DNA from 3 places in the Streptomyces sp. NPDC014801 genome. Region 1 is predicted to be linked to each of the others. Evidence: riboswitches for the same ligand, from Rfam matches in the RefSeq annotation. Region 1 holds a riboswitch; each other region holds the start of a gene.
The links. A riboswitch is a leader RNA that binds a small molecule or an ion and turns the genes downstream of it on or off. The one in region 1 is predicted to bind thiamine pyrophosphate.

Region 1 (5,109 bases):
CACCACACCGCCCGGAGCTGTCCGCCGCCGGTCAGCGGCTCAGCATCGAACAGCTGCGCAGTATGGCGCTGGGCGCCACCGCACTCATCACCGCCTCGGCCGCCACCGAGTACCAGCACTACGTCAAGGTCCGCGAGGAACTGCGCCATCCGGCCCCGGCCGCCTCGGCCACCGGCCGCACCTCGGGTCCCGGGGAACCCGACAGCTCCTCTATCGGGCTCGCGGCCACCATGGGGGAGATGGCCGAGAGCACCGGCGCGGGCGCCGTCGCCGTCGTCGCCGTCCTCGCCCCCGTCCTCGCGGGCACCGCCGCCGCGATCTTCCTGCTCGTCGGGTACGTCCTGAAGATGCTCGACCCGCAGCCCGCCTTTGCCGGGACGATGGTGACCGCCGGCTGGGTCTTCGCCGCCCTCACGGCGGCCGCGATCCTTGTCGCCACCGTCGGCCTGCTGCTCACCGCCTTGCGCAACCGTGCCCCGGCCGAGCCCGGCGGCTACGGCGAACTGCCCGAGGAACTGGCCCAGGCCCGGGACGCCTGGCACGAGGCCCTGCTGGAACGCGGCATCATCCCCTTTCTGCGCGACGCCCTCTCCGAGCCCGGTACGACGACGCCGTACCCGGTGTCCCCGTCGGTGCCGACCAGCCGTATCCCGCGCCTGGGGTACGACCGGCCGGGGTTCACCAGTCCCGACGACGGCCCCACCGCCGGCCCGCGCCCGAGCTTCTCCAGTCCGGACTACACCAGCCCGGACTTCGGAGGCCCGGAACACCAGCCGGAATGAACCCGGGCGGGCCGTGCTTCCCGCGCGGTGCGCCCGCACGGGAAGCACCTGCGCCCGTGGGGAGCACCGCCCGCCCGCTGGTGGTGTGCGCGTGCGTCAGTCGGCGATCGGCAGGTAGACGCGGTTGCCCGCCGCCGCGAACTCCTTCGACTTCTGCGCCATGCCCTCCTCGATCTCGGCCTGGCTGCCGCCGTGCTCACGGCGGATGTCCTGCGAGATCTTCATCGAGCAGAACTTCGGTCCGCACATCGAGCAGAAGTGGGCCGTCTTGGCCGGTTCCGCCGGCAGGGTCTCGTCGTGGAACTCCCGTGCCGTGTCCGGGTCCAGCGCGAGGTTGAACTGGTCCTCCCACCGGAACTCGAACCGGGCGTCGGACAGGGCGTCGTCCCACTCCTGCGCGCCCGGGTGCCCCTTGGCGAGGTCGGCCGCGTGCGCGGCGATCTTGTAGGTGATCACACCGGTCTTGACGTCGTCCCGGTTGGGCAGGCCCAGGTGCTCCTTGGGCGTGACGTAGCAGAGCATCGCCGTGCCCCACCAGGCGATCATCGCGGCGCCGATGCCGGAGGTGATGTGGTCGTACGCCGGAGCGATGTCCGTGGTCAGCGGGCCGAGCGTATAGAACGGAGCTTCATCGCAGATCTCCTGCTGAAGGTCGATGTTCTCCTTGATCTTGTGCATCGGGACGTGGCCCGGGCCCTCGATCATGGTCTGTACGTGGAAACGCTTGGCGATCGTGTTGAGTTCCCCGAGGGTCCTCAACTCCGCGAACTGCGCCTCGTCGTTGGCGTCCGCGATGGAGCCGGGCCTGAGGCCGTCGCCGAGGGAGTACGTCACGTCGTACGCGGCGAGGATCTCGCAGAGCTCCTCGAAGTTCTCGTAGAGGAACGACTCCTTGTGGTGGGCGAGGCACCACGCGGCCATGATGGAGCCTCCGCGCGAGACGATGCCCGTCTTGCGGTTGGCGGTGAGCGGCACATACGCCAGGCGTACGCCCGCGTGGACCGTCATGTAGTCCACGCCCTGCTCGGCCTGCTCGATGACCGTGTCCTTGTAGATCTCCCAGGTCAGTTCCTCGGCCTTGCCGTCGACCTTCTCCAGCGCCTGGTACAGCGGCACCGTGCCGATGGGCACCGGGGAGTTGCGCAGCACCCACTCGCGGGTGGTGTGGATGTTGCGTCCGGTGGACAGGTCCATGACCGTGTCGGCGCCCCAGCGGGTCGCCCAGGTCATCTTCTCGACCTCCTCCTCGATGGAGGAGGTCACCGCGGAGTTGCCGATGTTGGCGTTGACCTTCACCAGGAACCGCTTGCCGATGATCATCGGCTCGATCTCCGGGTGGTTGACGTTGGCCGGCAGCACCGCCCGGCCCGCCGCGATCTCCTCGCGGACCACCTCGGGCGAGACGTTCTCCCGGATGGCCACGTACTCCATCTCCGGGGTGATCTCGCCCCGGCGGGCGTACGCGAGCTGCGTGACCGCCTGGCCGTCACGGCCGCGACGGGGCTGGCGCGGCCGCCCGGGGAAGACCGCGTCGAGGTTGCGCAGACCGCCCCGCGGCGAGGTGTGCTTGATCCCGTCGTCCTCGGGACGGACGGGACGGCCCGCGTACTCCTCGGTGTCGCCGCGGGCGATGATCCAGTTCTCCCGCAGCGGCGCCAGGCCCCTGCGGACGTCGGTGTCGACGAGCGGATCGGTGTACGGGCCGGACGTGTCGTACAGCGTGACCGACTTCCCGTTGGTGAGGTGCACCTGACGGACCGGCACCCGCAGGTCGGGGCGTGAACCCTCGACGTATGCCTTGTGCCAGCCGATGGACTTCCCGGCCTCCTGAGCGGTCTCGCTCTGAACGGAGGCAGGCGTGCGTGCGTCCTTGTTGGTCATCAGACCTACTCCCTACGCCGGCATTACCCGGTAACAGGTTCGGCGGTCGACGCAGCGGTCACCGTCGGCCGACGTTTCGGCGTGGGACGTCATGTTCCACGTGAAACATCGCGCAGACGGAGGTCAGCGCCCTCTCAGCCCGGTGCTCCGAGCTCCCGCGTGTGCAAAGGTGTCTCCACGCTAGCGTCCCTTCGGGCGCGGTGAACAGAGGGCCCCTGTCGTTCTTGCGATGATCGGGCGGTGACCACGACACCCCCGCCCCCGTATCCGCCGTCCGAACCGCCGCGCGGCCAGGGCTCCAGAGGCCCCGGCCACCAGGCCGAAGAGGGGTACTTCCCGGCCGCCGACTACGGCCGGGAGCACGGGCACGGGGACGAGCACGGGCACGGGTACGGACAAGGGTCCGGCCACGGTGACGGGCACGGACCGGGCCACGGCACTTCCAGCCACGGACACGAGCCTGGCCATTCCGGCCACGGACACGGGCCCGGGCATTCCGGCCACGGACACGGGCCCGGGCATTCCGGCCACGGACACGGGCCCGGGCATTCCGGCCACGGACACGGGCCCGGGCACTCGCACAGTCACAGTCACGGGCCCGCCGCTCCCGTCTCCCGGCATCTGCGCAAGGTCATCGCGGCGATCCTGATCCCCTTCGCCGCGGCGGTCGTCGTCGGTCTCTGCGTGCTGTGGCCCGGCGGCGCCCCGGGCCACGCGCGCACCGGCGTCGGTTTCGACCGCCAGACCCAGCAGGCCACGGTCACCCGGCTGGTGGAGGTGAGCTGCGCGTCTGTCAACGCCTCCGGCACCGCCCCGACCGGGGACGCCTCCACCGCGGAGGGCTCCTCCGGCCGGCAACAGGCCGCCGGCACCTGCAAGAAGGCGACCGTCCGGGTCGACACCGGCAAGGACAAGGGCCGTACGTTCACCGAGATCGTGCAGCCGGACCAGACGCGGCAGCTGCACCAGGGCGAGCAGGTGGTGGTCGCCTACGAGCCGTCGGCCCCGAAGGACCTGCAGTACTCGGTCACGGACGTCAACCGGCGCTTCCCGATGGCCCTGCTGGCCGGCATCTTCGCGCTCGCCGTCGTGGTCGTGGGGCGGTTGCGCGGGGTGATGGCGCTCGTCGCGCTGGCCATCAGCTTCCTGGTGCTGAACCTCTTCATCCTGCCCGCGATCCTGCAGGGCTCGAACCCGCTGGTCGTCGCCGTCGTCGGGTCCAGCGCCATCATGCTCATCGCCCTGTACCTGTGCCACGGGCTGTCGGCCCGTACCTCGGTGGCGGTCCTCGGCACCCTGATCTCGCTGCTGCTGATCGGCGTCCTCGGCTCGCTGTTCATCGGCTGGGCCGCGCTGACCGGCAACACGGACGACAGCACCGGTCTCATCCACGGCCTGTACCCGTCGATCGACATGAGCGGTCTGCTGCTGGCCGGCGTCATCATCGGCTCCCTCGGTGTGCTCGACGACGTGACGGTCACCCAGACCTCCGCCGTCTGGGAGCTGCACGAGGCCAACCCGTCGATGGGCTGGCGCGGGCTGTACCGCGCGGGCATCCGCATCGGACGCGACCACATCGCGTCCGTCGTCAACACCCTGGTCCTGGCCTACGCGGGTGCCGCGCTGCCGCTGCTGCTGCTGTTCTCCATCGCGCAGAGCAGCGTGGGCACGGTCGCCAACAGTGAGCTGGTCGCGGAGGAGATCGTGCGCACGCTGGTGGGCTCCATCGGCCTGGTCGCCTCGGTGCCGGTCACCACGGCGCTGGCCGCACTGGTGGTCTCCGCCGACCGTCCGGGGACGGCGCCGGGCAGCCGGGGCGCCGGCAGCCGCGCGGGCCACGGCGGCAGCAGCGCCACGGGCCCGGCCACCGGTTCCGGCACGGCCACCGGTTCGATTCCGGCGCCCGCGAGCCGGGGCGGCCGGGGCCGACGCCGCAAGCGCTGAGCCACCGGACGGCACCGTGCCGTACCGCAAGCTCCTGGCCGCCGTGCCCTACCGCAAACTCCTGGCCGCCGTGCCCTACCGCAAACTCCTGGCCGCGCGGCAGGCGTCCTGCCCGTACCGCCGACTCCCGCGCCGTACCGCGGCGCAGAAGCGTTTCTGCAGTCCCCACCCCGCGGCGAACCGTTACGCCACCTCGGTGACGCGTCAGCCCGCGCTCTGCTCCTCCGCGAGGATGCGGTCCAGGGCCTCGTCCAGATGCGCGTCGAAGTCGGCGAGCGCGCCCTCCTGACCGAGCGGCACCAGCTTGTCGGTGCGGTCCAGGAACGCCACGAGCGGCGCGGCCGACGCGCGGAACAGGGCCTGGTCGCCGCCGACCTGGAGCCGGATCAGGACCTCGCCGAGCGTGTCGGCTTCGACCGGCGCGATGCGGACGTCCCCCTCCCCGCACGGCCGCCCGACCCCGTCCAGCAGCAGCTCCCGGCCGAACGCCCAGGTCACCGGG
Region 2 (5,109 bases), on a different contig from region 1:
CGGCGAGCACGGTGGTGCCCAGCCGGCCGAACAGCTCGCGCAGTTCGACGACGAGGCGTTCGCGCAGCGAGCGGTCCAGCTGGCCGAGCGGTTCGTCGAGCATCAGCAGCCGGGGCCGGGGCGCGAGGGCCCGGGCGAGCGCGACGCGCTGCTGCTCACCGCCGGAGAGCGCGCCGACGGCCCGCCGCCCCGCGCCCGGCAGACCGACCAGGTCCAGCAACTGCCGTACCCGCTCGCTCTGTTCACTCTTCGCCGTACCGTGCATGCGCAGCCCGAAGGCGACGTTCGCGGCCACGTCCCGCTGGGGGAAGAGCTGGTGGTCCTGGAACATCAGGCCCACGCCCCGCTTGTGGGCCGGCACCTTCGCCTGGTCGCGGCCGTCGAGCAGGATCCGCCCGGCGTCCAGCGGCTGGAGCCCGGCGACCGCCCGCAGCAGCGTCGACTTGCCGCTGCCGCTGGGCCCGAGCACGCACACCACCTCGTGCTCGGCTACCTCCAGGTCCACGGCGTCGAGCACGACCCGCTCGCCGAAGCGGACGGTCGCGGCGTCGAGGCTGAGCAGCATCTAGAACTCCCCCGTCCGGTCGGGCACGCGCAGGCTCTCCAGGACCAGCAGCGCCACGGCACACACCACCATCAGAATCGTCGACAGGGCCATCGCCTGCCCGTAGTTGAGATCCCCGGGCCGCGACAGCAGCCGGGCCACGGCCACCGGCAGGGTCGGGTTGTCGGGCCGCGCGATGAACACGGTCGCGCCGAACTCGCCCAGCGACACGGCGAACGCGAACCCGGCGGCGATCAGCAGCGCCCGCCGCACCATCGGCAGGTCCACCTCCCGCCACACCCGCCACGGCGACGCCCCGAGCACGGCGGCCGCCTCCCGCAGCCGTCCGTCCACCGCGCGCAGCACCGGCAGCATGGTCCGTACGACGAAGGGGACGCCGACGAGGGCCTGGGCGAGCGGCACCAGGATCCAGGAGCTGCGCAGGTCCAGCGGCGGAGTGTCCAGGGTGATCAGGAAGCCGAAGCCGACGGTCACCGCGGACACGCCGAGCGGCAGCATCAGCAGCGCGTCGAAGCCCCGCACCAGCCGTCCGGCGTCCCGGCGGGTCAGCGCGGCGGCGGCGAGCGCGCCGATCAGCAGGGCGATGCCGGTGGCGGCGACGGCGTACTCGAGGGAATTGCCGATGGCCTCGATGGGCGGGACGAGGAAGGTGTTGCCGTCCTGGCCGGTCAGCGCCCGGTAGTAGCCGAGGCCGCCGTCCAGGGAGCGCTGCACCAGCACCGCAGGCGGCAGCACGAGCAGCGCGGCGATGGTCAGCAGCACCCCGGCGAGGAGCGCCCACTGCCCCGCGCCGCGCGGCCGGCGGGCCGTGGTCGCCGCGTCCACCAGCTTCAGCGCGCTCTCCCGGCGCCGTACCGTCCAGGCGTGCACGGCGAGGATCGCGCCCACCGCGGCGAACTGGACGATCGTCAGGACGGCGGCGGTGGACAGGTCGAAGACGTCGGCGGTCTGCCGGTAGATCTCCACCTCCAGGGTGGAGTAGGCGGGCCCGCCGAGGATCTGGACGATGCCGAAGGAGGTGAAGCAGAACAGGAACACCATCAGCGCGGCCGCCGCGACGGCGGGCGCCAGCGCGGGCAGGGTGACCTTGCGCCAGGCGGTGAAGCGGGACGCGCCGAGCATCCGGGCCGCCTCCTCCTGCCGCGGGTCGAGCTGCGCCCACAGGCCGCCGACGGTGCGTACGACGACGGCGTAGTTGAAGAAGACGTGGGCGAGCAGGATCGCCCACACGGTGGTGTCCAGCCGTACGCCCCACAGGTCGTCGAGCAGCCCGCCGCGGCCGACCAGGGCCAGGAAGGCGGTGCCGACGACGACGGTCGGCAGCACGAACGGCACGGTCACCACGGCCCGCAGCAGCCGTTTGCCGGGGAAGTCGAAGCGGGCGAAGACATAGGCGCCGGGCAGCGCGAGGAGCAGGGTGAGCCCGGCGGAGACCAGCGCCTGCCAGGTGGTGAACCACAGCACGTGCCGGATGTCGGACTGGCCGAGCACGTCGGTGAGCCGGCCGAACTGCCAGGCCCCGTCGACCTTGAGCCCGCGGGCGACGATCGCGGCCACGGGGTAGGCGAAGAACACGGCGAAGAACGCGACGGGCAGGGCCATCAGCCCCAGCCGCGCCGCGCTCCCCGCGCGGTTCGTCCGGCGGACTACTTCAGTACGAGCGAGGTCCACTGCTTGACCCACTGGTCACGGTGGTCGGCGATGGCGCCGGGGGCCATGGTCTCGGGGTCCTTGGCCGCGGGGCCGTACTGGGTGAACTCGGCAGGCACCTTGGCGCCGTCGAGGACCGGGTAGACGAACATGTTCAGCGGCATGTCCTCCTGGAACTCCTTGGAGACCAGGAAGTCGATCAGCGCCTTGCCGCCCTTGGTGTTCTTGGCGTTGCTCAGCAGACCCGCGAACTCGATCTGCCGGAAGCAGGTGCCGGCCGCCACACCCGTGGGCGCGGTCTTCGGCTGCGGCTTGGCGAAGACGACCTCGGCGGGCGGGGAGGAGGCGTACGACACGACGAGCGGCCGGTCGCCCTTGGCCTTCTTGCCGCCGGCCGAGCCGGAGAACTCCTGGTCGTAGGCCTGCTCCCAGCCGTCGACCACCTTCACGCCGTTGGCCTTGAGCTTCTTCCAGTAGTCCTGCCAGCCGTCGTCGCCGTACTTGGCGGCGCTGCCCAGCAGGAAGCCGAGGCCGGGCGAGGAGGTCGCGGCGTTCTCGGTGACCAGCAGGTTCTTGTACTCGGGCTTGACCAGGTCGTCGAAGGTCGCGGGCGGGGCCAGCTTGTGGTCGGCGAAGTACTGCTTGTCGTAGTTGACGCAGATGTCGCCGTAGTCGATCGGGGTGACCCGGTGCTTGGCCTGGTCCAGCTGGTACTGCGCCCCTATGGAGCCGAGCCCCTTGGCCTGGTACGGCTGGAAGAGGCCGTTGTCCAGGGCGCGGGAGAGCAGGGTGTTGTCGACGCCGAAGAAGACGTCGCCCTGCGGGTTGTCCTTGGTCAGGATGGCCTTGTTGACGGCCTGCCCGGCGTCACCGCTGGTGAGGACGTGGACCTTGTATCCCGACTGCTTCTCGAAGTCCGCGAGGACGTTCTTGGACACGGCCCACGAGTCGTGGCTGACCAGCGTGACGGTCTTGGACTCGGCGGACGTCTTCTCGCTGCCGCCGCCCGACGACCCGCACGCGGACAGCGTGACGAGCCCGAGGCCGACCGCGACGACCGTGGCCTTCTTGGTGATGCTCACTGACATTCCTCCTGGAGGGACCAGGAAGAGACGCGGCCCTGCCCGGGACTCCTCACGGTGTCCCGGGCAGGGCGCAACAGCTCGAGTGATGACCGATCTCCCTACCCAGAATGACCTGGGCGAGGTTCGGAGGGTCTGCGGCCCTGTCCGCCGCACTCTCAGCGCTGTGGCGCTCCCCTGTCGGAATATGTAGATGTACTGACGCCAGTCAGATTACCGCTCGGTGGCGGCGAGCTGACCACACGCCCCGTCGATCTCCTGACCCCGGGTGTCCCGGATGGTCACCGGTACACCATGCGCGGCGATCGCCTCGACGAACGCCTTCTCGTCCTCGGGCCGGGAAGCCGTCCACTTGGACCCGGGCGTCGGGTTCAGCGGGATGAGGTTGACGTGCACGGGCTTGCCCTTGAGCAGCCGGCCCAGCCGGTCCCCGCGCCAGGCCTGATCGTTGATGTCCCGGATGAGGGCGTACTCGATGGACAGCCGCCGCCCGCTCTTCTCGGTGTACTCGAACCCGGCGTCGAGCACCTCGCGCACCTTCCACCGCGTGTTCACGGGGACGAGGGTGTCGCGCAGCTCGTCGTCGGGGGCGTGCAGCGAGATCGCCAGCCGGCACTTGAAGCCCTCGTCCGCGAACCGGTGGATCGCGGGCACGAGCCCCACGGTCGACACGGTGATGCCGCGCTGCGACAGCCCGAGCCCGTCCGGCGCCGGGTCGGTGAGCGCGCGAATGGCGCCGACGACCCGCTTGTAGTTGGCGAGCGGCTCACCCATGCCCATGAAGACGATGTTGGACAGCCGCGACGGGCCGCCGGGGATCTCCCCGTCGCGCAGCGCCCGCATGCCCTCCACGATCTGGTGCACGATCTCGGCGGTGGACAGGTTCCGGTCCAGCCCCGCCTGCCCCGTGGCACAGAACGGGCAGTTCATGCCGCATCCGGCCTGCGAGCTGATGCACATGGTGACCCGGTCCGGGTACCGCATCAGCACGGACTCGACGAGCGTCCCGTCGAACAGCCGCCACAGCGTCTTGCGGGTCGTCCCCTCGTCCGTCGACAGATGCCGTACGACGGTCATCAGCTCGGGAAACAGCGCCTCGCGCAGCTTGTCCCGCGCACCGGCGGGGATGTCGGTCCACTGCTCCGGCTCGTGCGCGTACCGCGCGAAGTAGTGCTGCGACAGCTGCTTGGCGCGAAACGGCTTCTCCCCGATCTCGGCCACGACCGCCTTGCGCTCGGCAGGCGAAAGATCGGCAAGATGCCGCGGCGGCGTCTTGGCACCGCGCGGCACGACAAAAGTGAGTTCTCCGGGCTTGGGCATGATGCATCCAGTGTCGCAGATCGACTGGCGTGGCCTGGGGCTGTCGGCTGCTACGACTGTCGGTAGTGGTCGTCACCGGTCGCCGCTGAGCGGCCTCGGACGGCCCAGGGACGGCCCAAAGTCGAGCGTTGCCACCTGGCATAGCGGGCCCAGCCAGCGACAAAGCAGACCTGCTGGACCGCGCATCGCGCTTCCGCCGGCCGGGCAGGCTGCCACCTTTGGTCTGCCCAGAGACACCGTTCACCCAAATTCACCAGGCGACCACTGGACAGTGCTGATTAAGCCCGATGCGAGTACCGGTAGCGGCGTGGTGTTCAGAAGCCTCCGGTGGCTCGCAAGTCCTTCAACACCTGCTCCCGATACTCCGGGCAGTAGACCGTCACGCCTATGGTCAGCAGCTCGTTTGCGTCCTCTTGCATCATCCCCCAGTCCCGCCCCGCTGGATACAGGTCCGGGCCGCTGAGGCTGAACATGTACCCAACGCTGTGCCCC
Region 3 (5,109 bases), on a different contig from region 1:
CGGCGGCGCCCTGGTCGATCTGCTCCGGCGCCAGGTAGGAGACGGTGCCGAGCACCGCGCCCGTGGTGCTGGTGACGGTGTCCACCGAGCGCACCAGCCCGAAGTCGGCGACCTTCACCCGGCCGTCGTCCCCTATCAGGACGTTCTCCGGCTTCATGTCCCGGTGCACGAACCCGGCCCGGTGCGCGGCGCCCAGCGCGGCCAGCACCGGCTCCAGGATGTCCAGGGCGGCTCGCGGCTGCAGCGCCCCGCGCTCGCGCAGGACGTCCCGCAGGGTGCACCCGGCGACGTACTCCATCGCCAGGTAGACGTAGGCGCCGTCGGTGCCCTGGTCGAAGACCTGCACCACGTTGGGGTGCGCCAGCCGGGCGACGGACTTCGCCTCCCGGATGAACCGCTCGACGAAGGAGCCGTCGGCCGCGAGCGTCGGGTGCATCACCTTCAGCGCGAGGACGCGGTCCAGGCGGGTGTCCAGGGCCCGGTAGACCGTGGCCATCCCACCGACCGCGATCCGCGCGTCGACGCGATACCGGCCGTCGAGCACCTGCCCGACGAGAGGGTCCGAGAGGGTCGTATCCACGCAGCGAGTCTACGAGGCACGACCGACACGCCCGCCGTTTCACCCGACCAGAGGGGTGACTGCAGCCGACCTGTGACGCTGCGGAGACCCCGGTCCGGCCGCCAGGGGGCGTCTAGAAGGCGGGGCGCTCCGGGTCGAGCCGGGCGATGCCGTCCGTCGGCGAGGACGCCTCCGCGAAGTGCCGCTTGGGGATGCGCCCCGCCCGGTACGCCAGCCGGCCCGCCTCCACCGCGTGCCGCATGGCCTCCGCCATCACCACCGGCTCCTGCGCCCGTGTCACCGCCGAGGCGAGCATCACACCGGCGCAGCCCAGCTCCATCGCGAGCGCCACGTCGGAGGCGGTGCCCGCGCCCGCGTCCAGGATGACCGGCACACGCGCCTGCTCGACGATCAGCTGGAAGTTGTGCGGGTTGCGGATGCCGAGCCCGGAGCCGATGGGCGAGCCCAGCGGCATGATCGCCGCACAGCCCACGTCCTCCAGCTTGCGCGCCAGCACCGGGTCGTCGTTGGTGTACGGCAGCACGGTGAACCCGTCGTCGACGAGCGTCTCCGCCGCGTCCAGCAGCTCGATCGGGTCCGGCAGCAGCGTGCGCTCGTCGGCGATGACCTCCAGCTTGACCAGGTCGGTGCCGAGCGCCTCGCGCGCCAGCCGGGCCGTGAGCACCGCCTCCCCGGCGGTGAAGCAGCCGGCGGTGTTCGGCAGCACCCGGATGCCGAGCCGGTCCAGCACCGACAGCACCGAGCCGTGCACGTCGGCCTTGACCCGGCGCATCGCCACGGTCGTCAGCTCGGTGCCGGAGGCCACCAGCGACCTTTCCAGCACGTCCAGGCTGGGCGCGCCGCCGGTGCCCATGATCAGGCGGGACGACAGGGCCGTACCGCCGAGGACGAAGGGGTCGTCAGCCATGGTTCAGCCTCCCTGGACGGCGGTCAGGACCTCGACGCGGTCGCCCTCGGCGAGGGCCGTGGCGGACCACTGGGTGCGCGGGACGACGGTCTCGTTGAGGGCGGCGGCCACCCCGGAGGGGGCCGCGGTGAGGGACTTCACGACGGCGTCGAGCGCGGTGCCGGGCTCGATCCGGTGGGGTTCGCCGTTGACGGAGATGTTCATGCGGGCTGCTCCGTGAGGGTGCGTGCGGCCTGCGGGGCTCCTGCCGCGGTGGAAAAGCGCTTCGGGGTGAACGGGCGGGCCTCGTCCGGCAGTTCACCGGTGACGAGGGCGTGGGCGAGGACGTCGCCGGTGACCGGGGTGAGCAGGACGCCGTTGCGGTGGTGCCCGGTGGCCAGCAGCAGGCCGTCCAGCGCGGTCGGGCCGAGCAGCGGCGCGTTGTCGGGGGAGCCGGGGCGCAGCCCGGCCCGGGTCTCGGTCAGCGGCAGCTCGGTGATCCCGGGCACCAGCTCGTGGGCGTCGCGCAGCAGCTCGTAGACGCCGCCGGCGGTCACCGTGGTGTCCCAGCCCATCTCCTCGCTGGTCGCGCCGACCACCAGTTCGCCGTTCTCGCGCGGCACCAGGTAGAGCGCGCCGCCGCGCACCACCGCGCGCACGGTCCGGCTCAGGAAGGGCGTCCCGTGGTCCGGCATGGTCAGCCGCAGGACCTGGCCCTTCACCGGCCGCACCGGCGGCAGCACGTCCTCGGGCACGCCGCCCAGCCGCCCGCTGAGGCTGCCGGCGGCGAGCACCACCCGGCCCGCGCCCAGCTCCTGGCCGTCGCGGGTGACGACGCCGGCCGCGCGTCCGTGCGCGAGCATGAGCCGTTCGGCCCAGGTCCGGTGGAACACCACCCCGGCCCGCTCGCACGCGGTGACCAGCGCGGCCGCCAGCCGCCGCGGGTCCACCTGGTGGTCGCCGTCCACCCGCAGCCCGCCGCGCACCCCCGGCGCCAGCATCGGCTCCAGGCGCCGGCAGTCGCGGCCCGACAGCCACTCCGACTCCAGGCCCGACTGCCGTTGCAGGGCGTGCAGTTCCTTGAGGTGGGCGCGGTCGTCGGCGTCCAGGGCGACGGCGAGCGTGCCGCAGCGCCGGTAGCCGAGGTCTTCTCCGGTGGCCTCGGTCAGCTCGGCCGCGAAGTCCGGGTAGCGGCGAGCGGAGGCCAGGTTGAGGCCGAGCAGGGTCTGCTCGCCGTAGTGCAGTTCGGTGACGGCGGCCAGCATCCCGGCCGCCACCTGGGCGGCTCCGCCGCCGGGCCCGGGGTCGACGACCGCGGTGGTGAAGCCGCGCTGTGCGGCCCGCCAGGCCGTGACCAGGCCGATGATCCCGCCCCCGATGACGAGGACGTCTGACGTACGCGTAGGCGACATGGGCGTCCAGCCCCTCCCTTCGCCGGCATGACCCGGATCAGGTTCGTACGGTCGGAGGCCGTCCCAGCCTCCCTCTCAGCCCGGTGCGTCCGGGCTCCCGCGAGTGCTTTACGGTGGCCACCCTAGCCCGTGCCGCTGTGTGTCTGTAAGGGAGCCTTCCGTCATGACCCGGTCCCTCGACGGTCTCGTCCTCGCCCCGGTCGCCGACCAGGCCCCAGGTCAGGTGGGCACCCGCACCCGGTTCGCCTACCACGAGCGCGAGGGCCGGATCTGGGCCGAATACGCGGGCGGGGACGTGGTGCGCGGGTATCTCGTGGGCACCCGGGACGGGGACCGGCTGGACTTCCGGTACGTCCAGCTGAAGCAGGACGGGACGACCTCCTCCGGCCACTGCGCGTCCACGGTCGTGGAGCTGCCGGACGGGCGGGTGCGGCTGGAGGAGACCTGGGAGTGGGAGTCCCAGGAGGGCAGCGGCACGAGCGTGGTGGAGGAGCTGCCCGCGCATGTGGAGCAGCTCACGGCGCAGGACCGCTGACTGACGGTCTGTCAGGTGTCTATGGTGATCAGGTGAGCGAGCAGACGCAGCAACGGGGCACGTCACAGACGCGGCGCGTGGTCGTCGTGGGCGCGGGCATGGCCGGGGTGCAGACCGCGGTCGCCCTGCGCGACCAGGGCTTCACCGGCACCGTCACCCTGATCGGCGCCGAGCCCCACCAGCCCTACGACCGGCCGCCGCTGTCCAAGGCCGTGCTGCTCGGCACCGCCGAGGGCTCCGCCTTCGACGTCGACTTCGACGCCCTCGGCATCGAGCTGCGGCTCGGCTGCGAGGTGCTGGGCGTCCGCCCCGCCGACCACGAACTGGACACCGAGGCCGGCCCCGTCGCCTACGACGTCCTCGTCGTCGCCACCGGCGCCGAACCGGTCACCCTGCCCGGCGCCGAGGGGGTGCCCGGCGTGCACCTGCTGCGCACCCTGGACGACGCCGAGCGGCTGCGCCCGGTGCTGGAGCGGCAGCACGACATCGTGGTCGTCGGCGCCGGCTGGATCGGCGCCGAGTTCGCCACGGCCGCGCGGGAGGCGGGCTGCGCCGTCACCGTCGTCGAGGCCGCCGACCGCCCGCTCGCCGGGGCGCTGCCCGCCGAGGTCGCCGCGCCCATGACCGCCTGGTACGCCGACGCCGGTGCCGAGCTGCGCACGCACACGCGCGTGGCGGCCGTCGAGCCGGGCAGCGTGGTCCTCGACGACGGCACCCGGCTGCCCGCCGGCGCGGTCGTCGTCGGCATCGGGGCGCGGCCCGCCACCGGCTGGCTGGCCGGGTCCGGCATCGCGCTCGGCACGCACGGCGAGGTGCTCGCCGACGCGCACCTGCGCACCTCGGTGCCGGACGTGTACGCGGTCGGCGACTGCGCCTCCTTCCCCTCCGCCCGCTACGGCGAGCGGCTGCTCGTGCACCACTGGGACAACGCCCTGCAGGGCCCCCGCACGGTCGCCGCGAACATCGCCGGCGACACGCCCGCCGCCTACGACCCGGTGCCCTACTTCTGGTCCGAGCAGTTCGGCCGTTTCGTGCAGTACGCCGGGCATCACACCGCCGCCGACCGCATCCTGTGGCGCGGCGAGCCGGACGGCCCGGCCTGGACGGTGTGCTGGCTGCGCGACGACCGGCTGGTCGCCCTGCTCGCGGTGGGCCGCCCGCGCGACCTGGCCCAGGGGCGGCGGCTGATCGAGGCGGGCGCGCGGATGGACGCACGGCTGCTGACGGATCCGGCCAGGCCGCTGAAGGCCGCCGCGGCCTGAGCCGCCCGGGGGGTGTCGTCCCAGGCGGACGGCCCGGCTGGACGGCCCCGGCTTCCGACTGTCAGTGGCAGATGGCAGGCTTGTTCCGTGACCGAGATTGACGCAAAGATCGATGCTCTCGTCCCCGCCTGGCTCACCCTTCCCGACATCGCCGAGATGCTCGGCGTCGAGGTGACGCGTGTCCGGCAGCTGGTCAAGGAGGGCCAGCTCATCGCCGTACGCCGTGGGGAGAACCGCGCGCTGCACGTCCCCGCCGCCTTCATCGACGGGGACAAGGTCGTCAAGGGCCTGGCCGGGACCCTGACGCTGCTGCGGGACGACGGGTTCACGGTCGAAGAGATGATCGAGTGGCTCTTCACGCCCGACCCGACCCTGCCCGGCACCCCCGCGCAGGCGCTGAGCGAGAATCGCGGCACGGAGGTGAAGCGCCGCGC

Region 2: linked by a shared signal. The riboswitch ahead of ACF1AL_RS30760 (thiamine ABC transporter substrate binding subunit) and the one ahead of thiC (phosphomethylpyrimidine synthase ThiC) in region 1 are both predicted to bind thiamine pyrophosphate.
Region 3: linked by a shared signal. The riboswitch ahead of thiO (glycine oxidase ThiO) and the one ahead of thiC (phosphomethylpyrimidine synthase ThiC) in region 1 are both predicted to bind thiamine pyrophosphate.

Annotation. Positions count from the first base shown of each region.
Region 1 is NZ_JBIBXG010000015.1:79,829-84,937, reverse strand. It holds gene ACF1AL_RS32910 (hypothetical protein) at 1-782, shown strand, start outside; gene thiC (phosphomethylpyrimidine synthase ThiC) at 879-2,663, opposite strand; TPP riboswitch at 2,656-2,832, opposite strand; gene ACF1AL_RS32900 (YibE/F family protein) at 2,904-4,607, shown strand; gene ACF1AL_RS32895 (SsgA family sporulation/cell division regulator) at 4,812-5,109, opposite strand, start outside.
Region 2 is NZ_JBIBXG010000013.1:276,350-281,458, reverse strand. It holds gene ACF1AL_RS30770 (ABC transporter ATP-binding protein) at 1-565, opposite strand, end outside; gene ACF1AL_RS30765 (ABC transporter permease) at 566-2,167, opposite strand; gene ACF1AL_RS30760 (thiamine ABC transporter substrate binding subunit) at 2,212-3,303, opposite strand; TPP riboswitch at 3,378-3,486, opposite strand; gene rlmN (23S rRNA (adenine(2503)-C(2))-methyltransferase RlmN) at 3,511-4,617, opposite strand; gene ACF1AL_RS30750 (hypothetical protein) at 4,932-5,109, opposite strand, start outside.
Region 3 is NZ_JBIBXG010000004.1:241,505-246,613, forward strand. It holds gene pknB (Stk1 family PASTA domain-containing Ser/Thr kinase) at 1-580, opposite strand, end outside; gene ACF1AL_RS10565 (thiazole synthase) at 693-1,487, opposite strand; gene thiS (sulfur carrier protein ThiS) at 1,491-1,691, opposite strand; gene thiO (glycine oxidase ThiO) at 1,688-2,878, opposite strand; TPP riboswitch at 2,876-2,989, opposite strand; gene ACF1AL_RS10580 (hypothetical protein) at 3,042-3,413, shown strand; gene ACF1AL_RS10585 (NAD(P)/FAD-dependent oxidoreductase) at 3,446-4,675, shown strand; gene ACF1AL_RS10590 (Rv2175c family DNA-binding protein) at 4,763-5,109, shown strand, end outside.